DNA from 3 places in the Nonomuraea sp. KM88 genome. Region 1 is predicted to be linked to each of the others. Evidence: predicted binding sites of a transcription regulator. Region 1 holds the regulator's gene; each other region holds the start of a gene.
What was found. Region 1 encodes HrcA, which represses chaperone genes, less so after heat shock. Its sites were predicted from a motif close to TTGGCACTCTCNNNNNGAGAGTGCCAA; they were not measured.
Positions count from the first base shown of each region.

Region 2: groL (chaperonin GroEL) is a predicted target of HrcA. The motif match lies at 1,272-1,298, and genes of this name have one in related genera.
Region 3: groES (co-chaperone GroES) is a predicted target of HrcA. The motif match lies at 1,269-1,295, and genes of this name have one in related genera.

Region 1 is NZ_JBQQCC010000001.1:345,526-347,792, reverse strand. Features, by position in the region: gene dnaJ (molecular chaperone DnaJ) at 1-531, opposite strand, end outside; gene hrcA (heat-inducible transcriptional repressor HrcA) at 543-1,556, opposite strand; gene ACTWPV_RS01620 (hypothetical protein) at 2,117-2,267, shown strand, end outside.
Region 2 is NZ_JBQQCC010000004.1:30,781-33,047, reverse strand. Features, by position in the region: gene groL (chaperonin GroEL) at 1-1,163, opposite strand, end outside; gene ACTWPV_RS13440 (cold-shock protein) at 1,518-1,718, opposite strand; gene ACTWPV_RS13435 (MoaD/ThiS family protein) at 1,960-2,235, opposite strand; gene thrC (threonine synthase) at 2,260-2,267, opposite strand, start outside.
Region 3 is NZ_JBQQCC010000006.1:408,197-410,463, forward strand. Features, by position in the region: gene groL (chaperonin GroEL) at 1-796, opposite strand, end outside; gene groES (co-chaperone GroES) at 868-1,179, opposite strand; gene ACTWPV_RS21250 (class I SAM-dependent methyltransferase) at 1,582-2,267, shown strand, end outside.

The sequences.
Region 1 (2,267 bases):
GCGGGTGACCTGGGAGATCTCGCCGCGCCCGTTGCACATGTCGCACGTGTTGGGGTGGGTGCCGGCCGCCGCGCCCGCGCCCTGGCACACCTCGCAGATCACGGCCGTGTCGACGACCAGCTCGCGGGTGGTGCCGAAAGCGGTCTCGCGCAGGTCGAGCTCGACCCTGATGGTGGCGTTGCGGCCCCTGCGGGCACGCGAACGGGGGCCCCTGGCGCCGGCCGCGGTGCCGAAGAAGGCGTCCATGATGTCGCTGAAGGGGAAACCCGCGCCGAACCCGCCGGCTCCGGCGCCCGCACCCGCTCCGGCGCCGCTGAAGGGGTCGCCGCCCAGGTCGTACATCTGGCGCTTGTTCGGGTCGGACAGCACCTCGTAGGCCTGCGTGATCTCCTTGAACCTGTCCTGAGTCTCAGGATCGGGGTTCATGTCGGGATGCAGCTCGCGGGCGAGCCGGCGGTAGGCCTTCTTGATCTCGTCCTGACTGGCGTCAGGGCGCACCCCGAGGGTGGCGTAATAGTCGCTGTTTGCCACTTATCGACCTCTTAAGATGCAGCCAGGATCTGGCTGACGTAGCGTGCCACCGCGCGCACGGCGCCCATCGTCACTGGATAATCCATCCTCGTGGGTCCCAGCACCCCGAGCCGGGCCAGTTGGTTGTCGCCAGAACCGTATCCGGTCGCGACGATGGATGTGCCCCGCAGGTAGGGGTTTTCCGAGCCGATGCGCACGGTGAGCGTGGACGGGGTGTCGGACGTGGTCTCGCCGAGCAGCCGCATGAGCACCACCTGCTCTTCCAGCGCCTCCAGCACGTCGCGGAGGCCGGTGGAGAAGTCGGCGCCGGCGAGGTTGGCCGCCCCGGCGAACACGATCTTCTCGTCGTGCCGCTCCACGAGGGTCTCGAGCAGCACCGACAGGATCGTCGCCACGGCGGGCCGGTCTTCGGCGGGCAACCGCTCAGGCAGGTCGGCCACCAGGTCGGGCACGCTGGTCAGGCCGCAGCCGTCGAGGCAGGAGTTGAGCACGGCGCGCAGGTGCGCGATCCGCGCCTCCTCCACCACCTCGGGCAGCTCGATCACGCGCTGCTCGACGCGGCCGGTGTTGGTGATCAGCACGAGCATGACCCGCCGGTCGTTCAGCGGGACGAGCTCGACGTGCCGCACCGTCGAACGGGTCAGCGTCGGGTATTGCACCACCGCCACCTGCCTGGTCAGCTGCGCGAGCAGGCGAACCGTGCGGGTCACCACGTCGTCGAGGTCGACCGCGCCGGCCAGGAACGTCTCGATCGCCCGGCGCTCGGCCCCCGACAGCGGCTTGACCTGCGAGAGCCGATCGACGAACAGGCGATAGCCCTTGTCCGTCGGCACCCGGCCCGCGCTGGTGTGCGGCTGCGTGATGTATCCCTCCTCCTCCAGCGCCGCCATGTCGTTCCTGACGGTCGCCGGGGAGACCTTCAGATTGTGGCGATCGGCCAGCGCTTTGGAGCCCACCGGTTCGTTGGTCGACACGTAGTCTTCGACAATGGCGCGGAGCACCGCCAGCTTCCGTTCGTCAAGCACGCGCTCACCTCCTGCCCTCGTGCCACGGGGAAGACACAGGCTCTAGCACTCTGTGTTCCCGAGTGCCAAGTGTACGGCTCTCGCCCACAAGGTGCGATAACACCGTGTCCCGTCCTGCTTCTAGCTTCCGGGAAGGGACAGGCCTCACACTTGCGCACATGACCGACGATTCCCAGCCCCCGTCGTCCGACCAGCCGCCAGGGCAGGATCCCGACCAAGGTCAGCCCCAACCCCCGCAGTACGGCCCGCGACCGGGCTCCCAGCCGGGCTACGGCCCTCAGCCGGGCTCACAACCCGGCTACGAGCCTCAGGCGGGCTCACAGCCTGGTTACAGTCCACCGCCTCAGTTCGGGCATCCATCGCCACCCTATGATCAGCCCTCGGGCTACGGTCAGCCTTCGCCCCACGGGCAACCGCCGTACCACAGCGGGCCGTACGCGCGACAACCGCACCACAGCCAGCCCGGGCCGTACGCGCAGCAACCCCAGTACGGCCCGCAGCCGCGGTACGGACCTCATGGCGGGCAACCCCAGTTCCCGCCCCGCATCGACCCGAAGGCCGTGACGCCGCCCCTGTGGTGGCTCGGAGCCGTCTGGGGCGTGGCCGTCGTGTGCCTGATCACCGCCGCCGTCATGTTCGGCGGCGGGGCCGACGCGTCCGGCCTGGCGCCGACCAAGGCGTTCGCGTCCGGCGAAAGCGTCACGGTGCCGA
Region 2 (2,267 bases), on a different contig from region 1:
AGCTCGACCTCGGTCGCCGCGCCCGCCTTGATGACGGCCACGCCGCCGGCCAGCTTGGCCAGCCGCTCCTGGAGCTTCTCGCGGTCGTAGTCGGAGTCGGTGCGCTCGATCTCGGCGCGGATCTCGTTGACCCGGCCGGAGATCTGCTCGGCGTCACCGGCGCCGTCGACGATCGTCGTCTCGTCCTTGGTCACGACCACCTTGCGGGCACGGCCCAGCAGGTCGAGGGTGGCGGTCTCGAGCTTGAGGCCGACCTCCTCGGCGATGACCTGACCACCGGTCAGGATCGCGATGTCGTTGAGCATGGCCTTGCGGCGGTCGCCGAAGCCCGGGGCCTTGACGGCCACGGAGCGGAACAGGCCGCGGATCTTGTTGACCACCAGGGTCGCCAGGGCCTCGCCCTCGACGTCCTCGGCGATGATCAGCAGCGGCTTGCCCGACTGCACAACCTTGTCGAGCAGCGGCAGCAGGTCCTTGTTGGCGGAGACCTTGCCGTTGACGATCAGGATGTACGGGTCTTCGAGCACGGCCTCCATGCGGTCGGAGTCGGTGACGAAGTACATCGACGTCATGCCCTTGTCGAAGCGCATGCCCTCGGTGAGCTCGAGCTCGAGACCGAAGGTGTTGCTCTCCTCGACGGTGATGACGCCTTCCTTGCCGACCTTGTCCATCGCCTCGGCGATGAGCGCGCCGATCTCGGGGTCGGCGGCGGAGATGGAGGCGGTCGAAGCGATCTGCTCCTTGGTCTCCACGTCCTTGGCCAGCTTGGAGAGCTCCTCGCTGACCCGCTCGACGGCCGCCTCGATGCCCTTCTTCAGAGCCATCGGGTTGGCGCCGGCGGCCACGTTGCGCAGGCCCTCACGCACCAGCGCCTGGGCGAGCACGGTGGCGGTCGTGGTGCCGTCGCCGGCTACGTCGTCCGTCTTCTTGGCGACTTCCTTGACCAGCTCCGCGCCGATCTTCTCCCACGGGTCCTCGAGCTCGATCTCCTTGGCGATGGACACACCGTCGTTGGTGATCGTGGGAGCGCCCCACTTCTTCTCCAGCACGACGTTGCGCCCCTTGGGGCCCAGGGTCACCTTGACGGCGTCGGCGAGCTGGTTCATACCGCGCTCGAGACCGCGCCGGGCGTCCTCGTCAAACGCGATCATCTTGGCTGCCATAAGGCTAGACCTCCCAGATGCAGGGTGGCTTGTCGTGGACCGAGCCGACGCCCGCGACGGCATGGGTCAGCATCTCCGTTCGGCAGACCCCATCGTCTCGATCCGGTGTTGGCACTCTACTGCATAGAGTGCCAACGAACTGTTTAGCACTCTACCCTGCCGAGTGCAAGCGAACTCACCCGTGGCCGGCGATCCCCCCAGGTCAGTCGTCTGTCCGGCGAGCCGCCCCGTGGGCGCACCGCTGGCCGCGGTTCGCGCACGCGGCTCGCCGTACCAGGATCGACGAAAGAAAGGTGACGGTTCGCCCGGACTGCGCTGCCGCGCGATCCCGCCGGTGCATACCAGTGCGGTGAATCAGACCGTCCTGACGGACTCCGCCTGCGGCCCCTTCTGGCCCTGCGTGATCTCGAACTCGACACGCTGTCCCTGTTCGAGAGAGCGGTACCCGTCCATCATGATCGCTGAGTAATGGACGAATACATCCTTACCACCGTCTACCGCGATGAAGCCGTAGCCCTTGTCCGCGTTGAACCACTTGACGGTGCCCTGCGCCACTTCCGACTCCTCTTACTGGGCTCCCAGACCTCGCCCATTCCTTCGCGAGACCCGTAATCGCCTGACTTAACGGAAAATCAGCCAGGCGATCGCCCTCGACCATACCTGTGGTACGGGGTTTGGCAACAGAGTCAATCCGCAGACTGCGCATTTCCTCTCATCGACGGTTCAACGTTGAATTGCCGGGAAAAGAAGAAGGCGCCCACAAGGGGCGCCTTCGCCGAAGTGTGATCTGCCGCACTCAACCGCCGGCGACGGCGGGGATGATGGAGATCTGGGTGCCCTCCGGGGCCGGAGTGTCCAGCCCTTGGGCGAATCGGACGTCCTCTTCCCCCACATAAACGTTGACAAAACGCCGAATCTTGCCCGATTCATCCAGAATTCTCGCGCCGATACCCGGGTAGTCAGAGTCCAGCTTGGCCAGCACGTCACGAAGAGTCGCACCCTCGCCACTGACCTCCGCGTTGCCCCCGGTGTAGGTGCGCAGAATGGTGGGAATCCGCACAGAAACGCTCATGGTTTAACTCGCCTTTCCTGGTTGTCAGACAG
Region 3 (2,267 bases), on a different contig from region 1:
GGATCTTGTTGGTCACGAGAACGGCCAGGGCCTCGCCCTCGACGTCCTCGGCGACCACGAGCAGCGGCTTCTTCGTCTGGGCGATCTTCTCCAGCAGCGGCAGGAAGTCCGCGATGGAGGCGATCTTGCCCTGGGTGAGCAGGATGTAGGCGTCCTCGAGGACGGACTCCATCCGCTCGGGGTCGGTCACCATGTAGGCCGACAGGTAGCCCTTGTCGAACTGCATGCCCTCGGTGAACTCGAGCTCCATGCCCATGGCGTTGGACTCTTCGACGGTGAGCACGCCGTCCTTGCCCACCTTGTCGAACGCCTCGGCGATCAGGTCGCCGATCTGAGCGTCCTGGGCGGAGATCGTCGCAACGTTGGCGATCTCCTTCTTGTCCTCGACCGGCCGGGCGGTGGCGAGCAGCTTGTCGCTGATCGCCTTGGCGGCCTTGTCGATGCCGCGCTTGAGCGACAGCGGCGAGGCGCCGGCCGCCACGTTGCGCAGGCCCTCGCGGACCATCGCCTGGGCCAGCACCGTCGCGGTGGTGGTGCCGTCACCGGCGATGTCGTTGGTCTTGGTGGCAACTTCCTTGGCGAGCTGGGCGCCGAGGTTTTCGTAGCGCTCGTCCAGCTCGATCTCACGAGCGATGGTCACACCGTCGTTCGTGATCGTCGGCGCACCGAACTTCTTGTCGATGACGACGTTGCGGCCACGCGGGCCAAGGGTCACCTTCACGGCGTCCGCGAGGGCGTTCACGCCACGCTCTAGCGCGCGGCGGGCGTCCTCGTCGAACTCCAGGATCTTCGCCATAGCTGAAAGTCCTCTCCTAGCGTCGAAAGCCCCGGTCGCCCCTTGGAGCGCCCGGGGCTCGACGCACCGGCTTACTTCTCGATGATCGCGAGAACGTCGCGGGCGGAGAGCACGAGGTACTCCTCGCCGCCGTACTTGACCTCGGTGCCGCCGTACTTGCTGTAGAGGACGATGTCGCCCTCGGAGACGTCGAGCGGAATCCGCTTGTCGCCGTCCTCGTCCCAGTTGCCGGGGCCCACCGCGAGGACCTTGCCCTCCTGCGGCTTCTCCTTGGCGGTGTCCGGGATGACCAGGCCGGAAGCGGTGGTCTGCTCGGCCTCAAGCGGCTGAACCACAATGCGGTCGCCGAGCGGCTTAACGGGAACCTTGGTGGCGGTCGTCACGATCGGACCTCCCCTTCAGATTTGAATGATCTAGAAGAGGCGACCAGCTGGGCCTGCCGTCGCGGGTGTCAGACCTGCCTCGTCGCACGTTGGCACTCTCAAGGGGAGAGTGCCAACAGGAAACATATGCAAGAGGGGCTTGACAGTCAACACGAACGCGTCTGCTGAGAGCGATCAGGGTGCCGGCAACAAGGCGCTATCAGCGTAATGGCCGGTCATACAGGGGTTCGTAAAGATCTTCCTGCCGCGAGATTCGCGAGCGCGCGTGTCGCGCCGTCCTGACGACCCGGCATCTTCTGGTAAGCGACCGGGCCACCGTTCCACGCTATCCCCCGCGCCCCACCGCTCCGGCCGGATCCCCGCGCCGCGGGTACGTCCCCGGTGCCGCTAACGTCGTGTGACGTGGACCTCGACGCCTTCAACGAGCTGCTGACCCCGCGCGGGCGGCGGGCGCTCGCGGAGGCCGGCGAGCTCGCCGGCGCCGACCCGGTGGCCGCCGCCACGAGGCTGCGTAGGACGTATGACGCGGCGCTCACCTCGGCGGCGCTCACCCAGGCGGGGCTCAGGGAGCGCGCCACGGCCAAGTTCGGCGAGGACGCCCGGCTGATGTACTTCACGCCGCACGGCCTGGAGCAGGCCACCAGGACGGAGGTCGCCGGGCACCGCGCCGCCCGCCTGGTGGCCGCCCGCGCCCCGGAGCCGAGAGTCGCGGACGCGTGCTGCGGCATCGGCGGCGACCTGCTGGCACTGGCCCGCGCGGGCTGCGCCGTGGAGGCCGTCGACACCGACCCGCTGACCGCCGCCGTGGCCAGGGCCAACGCCGAGGCGCTCGGGCTTGGCGACCGGGTGACGGTGCGCGTGGCCGACGCGGCCGGCGTCGAGCCGGAGCGCTACGACGTGCTCTTCGCCGACCCGGCACGGCGTACGAGCAGGGGCCGCACGTTCGACCCCATGGCCTACTCGCCGCCCTGGCCGGTGGTGCTCGACCTCGTCTCCAGGGCTCGTGCGGCCTGTCTCAAGGTCGCCCCCGGCATCCCCTACACGTTCATCCCCGAAGGGGCGGAGGCCGAGTGGGTGTCCTTCAAGGG